DNA from 2 places in the Nonomuraea marmarensis genome. Region 1 is predicted to be linked to the other one. Evidence: riboswitches for the same ligand, from Rfam matches in the RefSeq annotation. Region 1 holds a riboswitch; the other holds the start of a gene.

The links. A riboswitch is a leader RNA that binds a small molecule or an ion and turns the genes downstream of it on or off. The one in region 1 is predicted to bind cobalamin.
Region 2: another riboswitch for cobalamin. It lies ahead of ACFLIM_RS25895 (ribonucleoside-diphosphate reductase subunit alpha); the one in region 1 lies ahead of ACFLIM_RS13600 (CbtB domain-containing protein).

What each region holds. Positions count from the first base shown of each region.
Region 1 covers NZ_JBICRM010000007.1:119,982-127,157, reverse strand. The annotation lists gene ACFLIM_RS13615 (putative cobaltochelatase) at 1-2,060, opposite strand, end outside; gene ACFLIM_RS13610 (histidine phosphatase family protein) at 2,057-2,629, opposite strand; gene ACFLIM_RS13605 (CbtA family protein) at 2,635-3,414, opposite strand; gene ACFLIM_RS13600 (CbtB domain-containing protein) at 3,424-3,612, opposite strand; adenosylcobalamin (AdoCbl) riboswitch at 3,614-3,761, opposite strand; gene ACFLIM_RS13595 (DUF2283 domain-containing protein) at 3,798-4,055, opposite strand; gene ACFLIM_RS13590 (hypothetical protein) at 4,076-5,011, opposite strand; gene ACFLIM_RS13585 (hypothetical protein) at 5,013-5,336, opposite strand; gene ACFLIM_RS13580 (YbaB/EbfC family nucleoid-associated protein) at 5,473-5,865, shown strand; gene ACFLIM_RS13575 (YbaB/EbfC family nucleoid-associated protein) at 5,869-6,255, shown strand; gene ACFLIM_RS13570 (SAM-dependent methyltransferase) at 6,233-6,877, opposite strand; gene ACFLIM_RS13565 (alpha/beta fold hydrolase) at 6,941-7,176, shown strand, end outside.
Region 2 covers NZ_JBICRM010000016.1:122,313-129,488, reverse strand. The annotation lists gene ACFLIM_RS25915 (hypothetical protein) at 1-272, shown strand, start outside; gene glmS (glutamine--fructose-6-phosphate transaminase (isomerizing)) at 295-2,115, shown strand; gene ACFLIM_RS25905 (SAM-dependent methyltransferase) at 2,150-2,953, shown strand; gene ACFLIM_RS25900 (tripartite tricarboxylate transporter substrate-binding protein) at 3,067-4,008, shown strand; cobalamin riboswitch at 4,013-4,208, shown strand; gene ACFLIM_RS25895 (ribonucleoside-diphosphate reductase subunit alpha) at 4,318-6,474, shown strand; gene ACFLIM_RS25890 (ribonucleotide-diphosphate reductase subunit beta) at 6,487-7,176, shown strand, end outside.

The DNA.
Region 1 (7,176 bases):
GCCTTCCTGTAGTCGCGTACGACCGAACCGAGATCGGTCAGGGAATCGAGAGTGACCAGCCGGGCACCCAACCGCGACGCGAGCCTGACCGCCAGGCCCAGCCGCACGGGCCCGCTCTCGCAGTCCACGACCACGCTCGCCGTGCCCCGCAGCAGGTCGGCGGCCCGGTCCACGTCACCGCCCGCGGTGGCCCGCCCGTCGGTCACCAGCACCAGCAGCGGCCGCCGCGCCGGGTCACGCAGCCGCTCCACGCGCAGCACCTCCGCCGCCCGCGTCAGCCCCGCCGCCAGGGGCGTGCGCCCACCGGTCGGCAGCGTACGCAACCGGGCCGCGCCCGCCTCCACCGACGAGGTCGGCGGCAGCGCCACCTCGGCGCTCGCACCCCGGAAGGTGACCAGGCCCACCTTGTCACGCCGCTGGTAGGCGTCGAGCAGCAGACTCAGCACCGCCGTCTTCACCGCCGTCATCCGCCTGCGCGCCGCCATCGAACCGCTCGCGTCCACCACGAACAGCACGAGGTTGCCCTCCCTGCCCTCGCGCACCACCTCACGCAGATCGTCCGCGCGCAACACCAGCCCAGGACCGCCACGCCCGCGCGCCACCTGATGCGGCGCCGCGGCCAGCACCGTCGCCACCACATGAAGATCGCGGACCCGCCCGCCGGGACGTCGCGCCCCGGTCGCCCGGCCGCGCGGCGTCCGCGACCGCGACCGCCGCCCCGCCACCCCCTCACCCAGCCCCGGCACCTCCAGCAAAGGCACCCGGTACGGCACCCCTGCCACGGCCACCTGCCCCGAACCCGGCTCCCCGGAGCCCTGCGCCTGTCGCGGTTGACCGTCGGGACCGTCCGACGGCTCGTGCCGTCCTGCGGCGGCGCCGTCCTCGGAGGCCGGTGCCGCTTGGGGTCCCGGCCCGTCATCCGCCGATGGTGCCGGAGGTCCCGCGCTGTCGTTCGCCGATGGTGCCGGAGGTTCCGTGGCGTCGTCCGCCGGGCCCGGCTCCCCGTCGCGCCGGCCGCCACCTGGCGGGTCGTCGGGATCGTCGTCGTCCGACGTGCGTTCCAGCAACTCCTCCAGCAGCGACTCGTCCAGTCCCGGCGCGTCGAATGGATCGCGCCGCCGCCGGTGCGGCAGCGACAGGCGAGCCGCCGCCCGTACGTCCTCCGTGGTCACCGCGTCGCGGCCGTGCCAGGCGGCATGGGCGATGGCGGCGTTCGCCGTGACCAGGTCGGCGCGCAGGCCGTCCACCTCGAACGCGGCGCACACCGTCGCGATCTGCCGCAGCCGAGCGTCCGGCAGCCGGACGGCGGGCATCCGGGCCCTCGCCCGTGCGATCCTGACCACCAGCGCCGACTCCTCGGCCGTCCACCGGGCCGCGAACGACTCGGCGTCGGCGTCGAAGGCGAGCCGCCGCCGTACCACCTCGGCTCGTTCCGCCGGATCACGGGACGCCTTCACCTCGACCGTCAGCCCGAACCGGTCCAGCAGTTGCGGCCGCAGCTCGCCCTCCTCCGGATTCATGGTTCCCACCAGCAGGAACCGGGCGGGATGCCGTACCGACACCGACTCGCGCTCCACATAGCACGTGCCCAGCGCCGCCGCGTCGAGCAGCAGGTCCACGAGGTGGTCGTGCAGGAGGTTCACTTCGTCCACGTACAGGACGCCGCGATGCGCGGCCGCCAGCAGGCCGGGCTCGAACGCCTTCACCCCTTCCGTCAGCGCCCGCTCGACGTCGAGGGCACCGACCAGGCGGTCCTCCGACGCGCCGACCGGCAGCTCGACCAGCGCGGCCGGGCGGGTCACCGCTGCGGAGCCGGGCTCGTGCGGGCCGTCCGGGCACTCGGGATCGGGCGCGACCGGGTCGCAGGCGAACCGGCACCCGGGTACGACGTCCACGGAGGGCAACTGGGCGGCCAGCGCCCGGACGATGGTGGACTTGGCGGTGCCCTTCTCACCGCGTACCAGAACCCCGCCCACGCGCGGTGAGACGGCGTTGAGCACCAGCGCCAGCTTCAGGTCATCGAGACCGACGACGGCGCTGAACGGGTAGGTGACGATCAAAACAGAACCTTCCGGTTGACATGGGCGACCCGCCAGCCGCCCCGGGTGACGGTCAGCTCGGTGGTGGACAAGGGCGCGAGGTCGAAACGGGCGGCTGCCACCGGGCCCAGCCCCAGCACGTGGCCGAGCGCGGCCCGGATCGCTCCGGCATCGCACACGACGACCCCGGGAGGTTGCGAGCGCGTCTCGTCGAGCCGTCCGGCTTGCGAGCGGACCTCCTCCAGCCATCCGGCGACCCGCGCCGCCAGCGCGGCCAGGCTCTCGCCGCCGTGCGGCGCCGCGTGCGGGTCCGAGAGCCAGCTCGCCAGCGCGTCCGGCTCCTCCCGGGCCACCTGCTCGTACGCCAGTCCGCGCCACCGGCCGCAGTCCGCCTCCGCGAGGGCCGGTGTCGTGACCGGCTCCAGCCCCATGGCGACGGCGGTCTGCAGGGCCGCCCGGCTGGGCGCGACCCACGCTTTCGACCCGGCCACGGCCGCGACCTTGGCCAGGCTCGAAGCGTCGGCCGGCTCGTCCGCGGGGAACCGGGCCGCCCGCATCCCCGGCGTGCTGGCGTGCCGGACGAACAGCACCCCGCTCAGCCCGATGCCGCAGCCACGGGAACGGCCCCGGAGCGGCGCGCCGCCCGGTCGCTGACCCAGCCGAACAGCACGCCGAAAGCCGCCCAGAAGACGAGCTGCGTCCCCAACGACGCCAGCCTGAACTCCCACAACAACGTGGCGGGGAACCCCTCGGGCACCTCGTCGACCGCCGGCAGCAGCAGCCACGCCGCCACCACCGGCACCAGGAAGGCGCCGGCCGCCGCGCTCCACCGTGCCCACGGGCCCGCGGAGACCCGGCGCGCGGTCGCCACCGCGATCGCGGTGGCGGCCAGGCCGACGAGGAGCATCACCACGTAGAGCAGCGTGCGGCCGTTGATGGTCTCCGGGTCTCCCACCGCCGGCGGGTTGGCCGGATATTTCACGAACGGCACGAGAATGACCGCTACGAACGCCGTCCCGGCGGCGGCGAGCGCCAACCCCCCGTCCGACCGGGGACCGACGCGCCCGCGCAAGCCGGCGAACACGAGGGCGAAGACCCCTCCCACGGCGAGCCCGTAGAGCCCGGTGGCGAGGAAGAGGCCGGCCTTCTGCACCGGCCTGCTGACCACGGCCTCCTCGCCGTGGTCATGTCCGGCCTCCGCAGCGGGAGCCGCCTGCTGCCCGGCCTTCTCGGCCGGAGGCGCCTGCTGCGCGGCCTCCTCCAGGGCGATCGCGCCGTCCACGCGCGGCTCGCCGAAGGCGAAGGCGAAGCCGCCCGCGACCAATCCGGCCAGCAGGCCCACGAGCAGGCCCCTGACCAGCAGGGTGCGTACCATCCGGCGCGCCTAATGGCACGGCACGCCGAGCAGATGCCGCCCGTCGTGCATCAACTCGTGCAGGAAGGTGCCCGCCTGGGAGACGGCGCCGTTGTCCATCAGCACCAGGTAGGCGACGAGCAGCAACAGGGGTACGGCCAGCAGCCAGAGCCGCAGGCGTGGGAAGGGAATGGTGGAAGGAGTGGTCAGGCCACTCATACAAGCCTCCTCAGGGATGACGCGTCCCGCCGGCGAGGTCACGGTCGCCAAGCGACCTGGCTCCCGGGATCTACGTCCCGGATACAGTGGCGCGTCCGCACCGGCTTCTCACCGGATTTCCCTTGGACAACCGTGAAATCTACCGGAACGTATCCTTTCCTCCCCTTCGCGTCAACAGTCCCAGTTCACTGGGAGGTCGGGCCGTACGCGGAGGGCGGAGGCTCATCCTCGTCCGCCAGCGCCAGGACCTCGGGCCGCAGGATGGCCGACGCCCCCAGGACCTCGACGCCCAGCAACCGGCCGTCCGCGTCGAAGTCCAGCACGATCTCCCCTGGCATCCCTTCCCGCTCCACCAGGAACTGCGACTCCGCCTCGTCCTGGCCGATCTCGTCCACCAGGTAGATGTAGGCGACGTCGTTCTCGGCGTCGTGTTCGATCCGCAAGTCAGGTCCTTCGGCGATGGTCATTTCCTCTTCCAGATAGCAGAAATGATGCCGCCTCTCTTGTTCTCCACGACGCGGACACTCTCGGTCTCGTAGACGGTGGTGCCCGGCTGGTTGCCGGCCCTCTTCTTCCCGCTCTGCTTCGTCTGCTCGATCATGTCGTCGCTGATGCCCCGCTGGGCCTGGCGGTCGGCGGCATGCGCCGTGGTGCCGTCCGTGCTGTCGGCCCGCCCGCCGCTGTTCCGCCGGCCGCCGCCGCGGCGGCCGTTGCCGCCCCTTCTCGCGTTGTTGTTGCTGCGGCCCATCGAGGCCATGTAGTCGCGAGCGTGGCGGGGACCGGTCGTCGCCCTCGGGCCCACCGTGCGCGGCCAGGTGATCCTGGGTCCGCCGGCTCCGGCGAGCGCCGGGCGGCGCATGTTCTCCAGGACCCGGCGGAAGGGCTGGGTCACGCCGCGGGCGAGCGCCGGGGCGATCACCTTGCCGGCGCCCTCGGCGCCCTCACGCTGGATCTTGCCGATCAGGGCGCGGGAGCGGAGCATCTCCGCCGTCGCCATGGCGCCGCCGAACGGCCCACCGGCCAGGAACGCCCTGGCCACGCGTACGGTCGTGATGACGGCGGCGGTGCCGACCGCGACCTTGACCCCGGTCGTGAGCCAGGCGGTGTTGTCGAGCACGACCGGGGCCGATCTGGCCGCCGCGATCGCCTGGCTCTGGTGGCCGCCGTTGCCGCCGGTCTCGTTCCAGTAGCCGGCCAGCTCGGTGCTGCCTTCGCCACGGTAGGACTCCTGCGCCCCGCGCATCGTCGCGTCGGCCCGCGCCGCCGACGGCTCGGCCATGGCGAGGACGGTACGCCAGGCGTCGGCGTCCTTGTGGATCTCGTCCTCGTCGACGTTCGGCCACGGCACGCCGAGCGCGATGAGCATCGCGTGGGCTTCTTCCGGGAGCGTCACGCCCATGTCAGACCCACCTGTCCTGGACGCCGCTCACCTGCTGCCCACCGGCATCGTCGGCGGCCTGGATGGTGGCGGAGGTGCCGGTCAGCCCATCCCCGCTGTCGCCCATGACCATGGACTGCCCGGTCATGGCCTGCAGCCCCATCATGCTGGCCTCGGCGTACGGGCCGACGAGCATCGACAGCAGTCCGTCGTCTCCCCATGAGGCGCCGCCGAGGCCGCGTTCCCTGAGCCGTTGCAGCGCCGCCGCGTAGTCCTCACCGTGTGCTCGCATCTGGGAGCCGTACCGCTCCACAGACTCGTGGTCGATCTCAAACCCCGAACTCATGCAGGAGACCCTAACGCGGAACACCCGATGAATACACGATGATCATAAATTTCGTGATCCATCTCCCTATGGACAAGATCAATACGACTTTGTGTCAAACTGGCGACTTGTCACTGCCTAACTGCGGGAGTCGATCATGCCGGCGCCTTCACCCGAGGCCGATGTCGAACAACTGGAGCGGATCTTGCGACAGGGCGGGGAGATGATGACCCGCCTGCGCCAGGCACAGGCCGAGATGCGCAAGGTGACGGGGTCCGCGGAGACCTCTGACGGCCTGGTGCGGGCCGTCGCAGACGGGCAGGGCGGCATCGTACGGCTGCGGCTGGACCCGCGCGCCATGCGGCTCGACCACGCGGTCCTCAGCCGGCAGGTGACGGCGGTGCTGCAGGCGGCCCAGCAGGACGCCGAGACGCGGGCCCAGCGGATCGTGGACGAGGCCCTCGCCGACACCGCGCACCTGCCCGCGCCGCTCGACGAGACCTTCGTCCGCGACCGGGTCGAGCAGGTGGCCCGCAACTTGATCGACTGAGAGGTGAACGTGTACGACTCCCGCATGGACCCGGCCGACATCCGCGACGAGGACATCAGCCGGGCCGAGGACGAGGCGGACCGGATCGAGACCTGGATCAACCGCGCCAGGGCCGACCTGGACGAGCTCAAGGGCACCGGCGAGAGCCCGTCCGGCACGGTGACGGCCACCGTGGCGGCGAACGGCAGGGTGCTCGACGTCGCCATCGCGCCCCGCGCCATGCGCCTGGACAGTCAGACGCTGTCGGAGGAGGTGCTCGCGGCGGTCGCGCAGGCGGGTCAGGACGTGACGCGCCGTACGGAGGAGCTGATCCGCGAGGGCCTGCCAGGCTTCGACCCGGCGGCGGCCACCGCCCGGATGGAGCGCATCATGAACACGGAGTGGCCGTAGCGTCACCAATGAAGCGGAACATGCGTTCGCCCATCGCCAAAGGCTGCGGCCGGCCCGTGAATCGATGCACGCCGACGCCGAATCCCGCCTGCGGATCCGACACCCACTCCCGCTCGAATCCGCATTCTTCGAACCAGTCGCAAATGAGCGGAACCCGGTCCGGCGCGCCGCGATGCCGAGTCCAGATGACGGTGCCACCGGTCGCGCACAACCGCGGGCAGAAGCCGATAGTGCGCTCGATGTCCTCATCGGTGATATTGCCGAAGATCCCGCAGGTCAGCACGATATCGGCCGGCACCATGCCCCGGTAATGATCGGCGAGCGCGGCGTCACCCGTCACCACCTCGACCCGATCCAGCCGGGCAGCGGCCGCGCTCCGGGCGACCGCGGTGTTGCGCGGATCCAACTCCACAAGACGCGCCCGCACGTCGTCCCGACGCGAGTGATCGACCAGCACGTCAAGAAGATCATGGCCCTGTCCCGAGCACAGGCTGATCACCTTCACCGGACCAGGTGAACAGGACTCCAAAGCCAGCCTTATCCGATCCTGAACCACCCGCAACCGCCGTGCCAGCCTTGAATCCGGGCGATCGTATTCGTCGTGCCACGCCTGCCAGTCCATGGCTGCACCCTACGGGCTGAAAACAGGTTGTTCCCGCCGCGGCGCCACTGACAACATCCCACCATGCCCACATTCTCCGCACATGACGGAACCAATCTCGCGTACCACATGTACGGCGACGGATCCCCGGTGATCTGCCTACCCGGTGGCATGCAGGACTCGGCCTACCTCGGCGAACTCGGCGGCCTGTCCGCTCACCGGCAGCTGATCATGCTGGATCTCCGGGGCACCGGCGAGTCCGCGATCCCGGAGGACGCCACCTCCTACCGCTGCGACCGCCTCGTCGACGACGTCGAGGC
Region 2 (7,176 bases), on a different contig from region 1:
TGTCGGCACGGCATCCGTTCGAAGATCTCATCACCCACCTCACCAGAACGAGCCCCCTGGGCCCGGGTGAGGCGGCCCGCGTGGTCGCCGACGTGCTGGCGTACTTCTCCGAGCCCGTCGAGGAGTTCGTCCGCCGCCGTCATGGCGAGCTGAAGTCGCGCGGCTTCACCAACGACGAGATCTTCCCCAGGATCGCCGGCGAATTACGCGGCCGCCCGGTCGCGGCGCCAGAGCTGTCCCTGCGGCAGCTTCGCAGGATCGTCTACGGATAATCGGATAAGAGGAGAGACCTCGATGTGCGGAATCGTGGCCTACGTAGGCCCCAAGGACGCCGCCCCCATCCTGTTGGAGGGCCTGCAGCGGCTGGAATACCGGGGCTACGACTCGGCCGGGGTCGTCGTATCCAACAAGGGGCTGAAGGTACGCAAGGTCAAGGGCCGGGTGGCCGATCTGGCCAAGGTCGTACCGGTGCGGTTCAAGGGCGGCCTCGGCATCGGGCACACCAGGTGGGCCACGCACGGCGTCCCCAGTGACGTGAACGCGCATCCGCACCTGTCGACCGACGACCGCATCGCCGTCGTGCACAACGGCATCATCGAGAACGCCGGCGACCTGCGCGCCAAGCTGGAGGCCGACGGCGTGCTGTTCGCCTCCGAGACCGACACCGAGGTGCTCGCGCACCTGATCGCCCGCGCCGCCGACGAGAACGACTCCCTGGAGGAGGCCGTCAGGAAGGCGCTCAAGAGCGTCGTCGGCACGTACGGCATCGCCGTGATCGACGCCGAGCGGCCCGGCGAGGTGGTCGTGGCGCGCAACGGCAGCCCGATCGTGCTCGGGATCGGCGAGAAGGAGATGTTCGCCGCGTCCGACGTGGCCGCCCTGGTCCGCTACACGCGCCAGGTCGTGCACCTGGAGGACGGCGAGCTGGCCGTGCTCAAGGCCGACGGCTTCCACACCTTCGCCAGCGACGCCCGCGAGACGGCCAAGGAGCCGCTGACCGTCGACTGGGACGCCGGGCACTACGACACCGGCGGCTACGAGCACTACCTGCTCAAGGAGATCTCCGAGCAGCCCGAGACGATCACCCGCACGATGAGCGGCCGGCTCGACGAGCGGTTCCACGTGGCCCACCTCGGCGGCCTGAACATGGACGCCCGCGAGACGCGAAGCTTCCGCCGGGTGAAGATCATCGGCTGCGGGTCCGCGTACTACTCGGGGCAGATCGGGGCGCAGCTCATCGAGGAGCTGGCGCGCATCCCGGCCGACGCCGAGCCCGCCAGCGAGTTCCGCTACCGCAACCCGGTCGTGGATCCGAACACGCTCTATGTCGCGATCAGCCAGTCGGGGGAGACGTACGACACGCTCGCCGCCGTACAGGAGCTCAAGCGCAAGGGCGGCCGGGTCATCGGCATCGTCAACGCGGTCGGCAGCGCCATCGCCCGCGAGGTGGACGGCGGCATCTACCTGCACGCGGGGCCGGAGGTCTCCGTGGCCTCGACCAAGGCGTTCACCTCGACCTCGCTGGCGTTCGCGCTGCTCGCGCTGCACCTGGGGCGGGTGCGCGACCTGTCGCCCGCCGACGGGCGGCGGGTCGTGGAGGGCCTGCGCAGGCTGCCCGGGCAGATCGAGGAGATCCTCGCCCAGGGCGACAAGATCGCCGAGCTGGCGCAGAAGTACGCCAAGCACCCGAGCATGATGTTCATCGGCAGGGTGCGCGGCTACCCGGTGGCCCGCGAGGGCGCGCAGAAGCTCAAGGAGATCTCGTACGTGCACGCCGAGGCCTATCCGGCCAGCGAGCTCAAGCACGGCCCCCTCGCGCTGATCGGCCCCGACATGCCGACGGTCGCGATCGTGCCCGACGACGAGCTGCTCGACAAGAACCTCACCACGCTCGGCGAGATCCGCGCCCGGGGCGGCCAGGTGCTCATGGTTGGCCACCGCGAGCCCGACGCCAAGCTGGCCGACGACGTGATCGTGATCCCCAGGAACGAGATCGAGCTCGACCCGATCCTGCTCACGATCCCGCTCCAGCTGCTCGCGTACCATGCCGCCGTGGCGCTCGGCCGCGACGTGGACAAGCCACGCAATCTTGCAAAGAGCGTAACGGTCGAATAATTAACGTAAATTCAGCCACAATCGCCTCAAGGTAGTGTTTTCTAGCTTGAGCCGACATAAATTCGATACTGTGCGGCAGTTCGACCATGAGAGGCCCAACCTCGCACGCATGTACGATTACATGCTCGGCGGGAGGGACAACTTCGCGGTCGACCGCCAGGCCACCGATCAGCTCGCCGAGCTGATCCCGGAGGCGGTCCCGCTGGCCCGCGCGAACCGGGCCTTCCTCCAGCGTGCCGTCCGCTACGTGGCCGCCGCCGGAGTGCGCCAATTCCTCGACCTGGGCAGCGGGTTGCCGACTCAGGGCAGCGCGCACGAGATGGCACCCGCCGCCCGGGTCGTCTACGTCGATCACGACCCGGTGGTGGGCGCGCACGCCAAGGTCCTGCTCGGACGTACGGGCAGGGCCGTGTTCGTCGAGGCCGACCTGCTCGATCCGGACGAGGTGCTGGCCCGGGTCGGCGGCTTCCTCGACCTGGACGAACCGGTCGGGGTGTTGCTGGTGTCGATCCTGCACTTCCTGCCCGACTCCGCCCAGCCGCAGCGCGCGGTGGCCGTCCTTCGCGAGAGGGTGGCGCCGGGCAGCTACCTGGCGATCACCCACGCCACCACGATGGGGCGGCTGGCGGAGGAGCGGGCCTCGGGCGCGCATCGCGGCTCGTCCACCGGCGGCGCCGACCGCACGCCCGCCGAGATCCGCGCGTTCTTCGGCGACTTCCCGCTGGAACCTCCGGGACTGGTGCAGGCCGTGGACTGGCGTCCCGACCGGCCCAAGCTGGTGGGCGACTGGTCGCTGCCGTCCTCCCTGATGGCGGGGGTCGGCAAGAAAGCCGGATGAATTCCGACTTTTCACGACTTTTCACGACTTTTCGTGATTATAGACCCCCATGTGTGGCTGCCCGTAATGTGTCAATAACCTGGAGTAGTAGGAAACTCCGGGAGGAGAGACACATGCGCCGTCGGCGGTTCTTCGCATGGGGGCTCGGCGTGGCTGCGTGCGCGGCCGGCTGCGGCACGGAGCACGTCAACGTGGGCGCACTGCGTACCCGATTCTCGATCAACCCGGGCGCGCAGCGCTGGGCGCGGGTCTGCCGGGCGTTCTCCGGCGCGGCCCGCGCGGCCGGGTACGAGACGGGCACGGGCACGAAGATCACGGTGACCGGCCTGCCCGCGCTGGCCGCCGCCGAGCTGAACAACGGCCAGACGCTGGCCGACACCGCCACCCCGCTGTCCAGGCTCACCGGCGACGTCGAGGTTGTCGTCGTGCCCGGCAACTCGCTGTTCAAGGACTTCGACGACTTCGGCGCCCACCTGCTCGCCCACCCCGGTCAGACGCTGCTGGCCGGAGGGCCGCAGGGCGAGCCCGACCACCTGCTGTTCGGCCTGATCGCCAAGGGGCTCGGCGCGGACACCCGGCAGGTCGACTACACCGGCTACCCCAGCAGCCAGGAGGCCGTCACCGCGCTGCTGTCCGGCAAGGCCGCGGCCGCCGCGGGACTGTTCTCCGACTGGCGCGCCAGCATCGGCGACGGCCGGGTCAGGGCGCTCGCGGTGTCCTCGGCCGCGCGGGTGCCGGACCTCGACGTGCCGACGCTGCTGGAGTCTGGCGTACGGGTCGACTTCGCGGACTGGGTGGCGGCCGTCGGGCCGGATGCCATGACGGACGACAGCCGCGAGGTGGCCATCCGCATGTGCGAGGAGGTGACCGGCTCGCCGGGCTGGCAGTCGGCCTGCCGGGCGAACGGGTGGATCTCGATCCCGCTCAGCGGGGACGACTTCGAGGCGTGGCTCGGCACCGAGGTCGAGCGCACCCGCGCCGTGCTGCGGGATCTCGGGCTGCTCGACACGACGAGAGCCACAAGATGCGGGATCGGTTGCGGAAACGGCCACTAGATGTAGGATCCTCGTCGTCGCTGGTTCGCCTCTTCGGAGGCGGAGCAAAAGGGAACCCGGTGCGATTCCGGGGCTGCCCCGCAGCGGTGAGCGGGAACGACCGCCGTCATTGAGCACTGGAGCGATCCGGGAAGCGACGGCCAGTAGGAGCGTCAAGCGCGCCCGCGAGCCCGAAGACCTGCCGGCGGCGCCGGGCCACGTGCCCGGCGAGAAGTGTCCAGGGCCTCGAGGGAGGGCCGGGGAGCCGGTGCGCGCCGCCGTGCTTTCGCGTGCCCTCACGGGGGATTCGCTCGCGAGGAGAGAGAGCACGTGACGCAGATCGTTGAGGTTGACCGCCGCCTGGCCATCGAGGAAGCCGCCGCCCGGGTGATCACCGACCCGGCCAACTCCCGGGTCGCCGCCCGGCTGCTGGCCGAGGAGATCGCCGACGAGGCCGCGGGGCACGGAGTCCGCTCGTTCTCCGAGTCCATCGCCGCCACCCACGCCGCCGGGCTGATCCAGGACGGGCTGGCGGAGTTCGTCGCCGCGCACGCCGCCGAGTTGGACGCGTTGGTCGCCGCGGAGGCGGACGGCAGATTTGAATATTTCGGCTTGCGTACTGTTTATGATCGTTACCTGTTGCGCCATCCCGAGACGCGGGCGGTGCTGGAGCGGCCGCAACACTTCTTCCTGCGCGTGGCCTGCGGGTTGTCGGAGTCGGTCGCCGAGGCCGCCGAGCTCTACGCGCTGATGTCCACGCTGTCCTACCTGCCCAGCTCGCCCACGTTGTTCAACGCGGGCGCGCGCCGGCCGCAGCTCTCGTCGTGCTTCCTGCTCGACTCGCCGCGCGACGAGCTGGAGTCGATCTACGACAGGTACGGGCAGGTGGCGCGGTTGTCCAAGTACGCGGGCGGCATCGGCATCGCCTGGACCCGGGTGCGCTCGCGGGGATCCCTGATCAGGGGCACGAACGGCCACTCCAACGGCATCGTGCCCTGGCTGCGTACGCTCGACTCCTCGGTGGCGGCGGTCAACCAGGGCGGGCGGCGCAAGGGCGCGGCCTGCGTCTACCTGGAGACCTGGCACGCCGACGTCGAGGAGTTCCTGGAGCTGCGCGACAACACCGGCGAAGACGCCCGCCGCACCCACAACCTGAACCTGGCGAACTGGGTGCCGGACGAGTTCATGCGCCGGGTGGAGGCGGACGAGCTCTGGTCGCTGTTCGACCCGAAGGAGGTGCCCGACCTCACGGACCTGTACGGGGACGCGTTCACGGCCGCGTACCGGGCTTATGAGGCTTCGGGGCGATTTAGCCGCCAAATTCCCGCCAGGACCTTGTACGGCCGGATGATGCGCACGCTGGCGCAGACCGGGAACGGCTGGATGACGTTCAAGGACGCCGCCAACCGCGCCTCCAACCAGACCGCCCGCCCCGAGAACGTCATCCACCTGTCGAACCTCTGCACCGAGATCCTCGAGGTCACCAGCGACGGGGAGACCGCGGTCTGCAACCTCGGCTCGATCAACCTGGCGGCGCACCTCACGGGCGCCGACGTCGACTGGGAGCGGCTGCGCGGCACCGTCCGTACCGCCGTGCGCTTCCTGGACCGGACCATCGACCTCGGCTTCTACCCGACGCCCGAGGCCGAGGCGGCCAACAAGCGCTGGCGGCCGATCGGGCTGGGCGTGATGGGCCTGGCCGACGTGTTCTTCACGCTGCGACTGCCGTTCGACTCGCCGCGGGCGCTGGAGTTGTCCACGCGCATCGCCGAGGAGATCGCCCTGGTCGCCTACGACACCTCGGCCGACCTGGCCGCCGAGCGCGGCCGGCACCCGTCGTACGCCGACACGCGGGCGGCCGGGGGAGTGCTGCACCCGGACCACTACGTCGCGACGTCGCCGCGCTGGGACGCCGTCCGGGACAAGATCGCCGCGACCGGCCTGCGGAACTCGCTCATGATCGCCATCGCCCCGACCGCCACGATCGCCTCCATCGCCGGCTGCTACGAGTGCATCGAGCCGCAGGTGTCCAACGTGTTCAAGCGCGAGACGTTGTCGGGCGAGTTCCTGCAGGTCAACCGCTATCTGGTGGCCGACCTGCAGGCGCGCGGGCTGTGGACGCAGCGGATGCGGGACGACATCAAGCGCGCCGACGGCTCGATCCAGTCGATCCCCGGCATCCCGGACGACCTCAAGGTGCTCTACCGCACAGCCTGGGAGTTGCCGCAGAAGGCGCTGATCGACCTGGCCGCCGCCCGCCAGCCGTACATCGACCAGTCGCAGTCCCTGAACCTCTTCATGGCCGCCCCCACCATCGGCAAGCTCTCGTCGATGTACGCGTACGCGTGGAAGCAGGGCCTGAAGACCACCTACTACCTGCGCTCCCGCCCGGCCACCAGGATCGCCCAGACCACCGTCGCGGCTCCGGTCGAGGCGGCGGTGGCCTGCTCGCTGGAGAACCCGGAGATCTGCGAAGCCTGCCAGTAAGGAAACGTTCTGATGTTGCTCGACCCCGGCATGGACCTCACCCTGCGCCCCATGCGCTATCCGGACTTCTACGACCGCTACCGCGCCGCCATCCGCAACACGTGGACGGTCGAGGAGGTGGACCTGCACAACGACCTCGCCGACCTGGCCAGGATGACGCCCCAGGAACGGCACCTGATCAACCGCCTGGTCGCCTTCTTCGCCACCGGCGACTCCATCGTGGCCAACAACCTGGTGCTCAACCTCTACCAGCACGTCAACGCCCCCGAGGCGCGCCTCTACCTGAGCAGGCAACTGTTCGAGGAGGCGGTGCACGTGCAGTTCTATTTGACATTGCTGGACACGTACCTCCCCGATCCCGACGAGCGGGTCAAGGCGTTCGCCGCGATCGAGCACATCCCCTCGATCCGCGACAAGGCGGAGTTCTGCTTCCGGTGGATCGACTCGATCGGGAGCCTGCGCCGGCTGGAGACGGCCGGCCAGCGCCGCCAGTTCCTGCTGAACGTGATCTGCTTCGCCGCCTGCATCGAGGGCCTGTTCTTCTACGGGGCCTTCGCGTACGTGTACTGGTTCCGCTCCCGCGGCCTGCTCGGCGGCCTGGCCACCGGGACGAACTGGGTGTTCCGCGACGAGTCCATGCACATGGAGTTCGCGTTCAGCGTGGTGGACACGGTCAGGGCCGAGGAGCCCACGCTGTTCGAC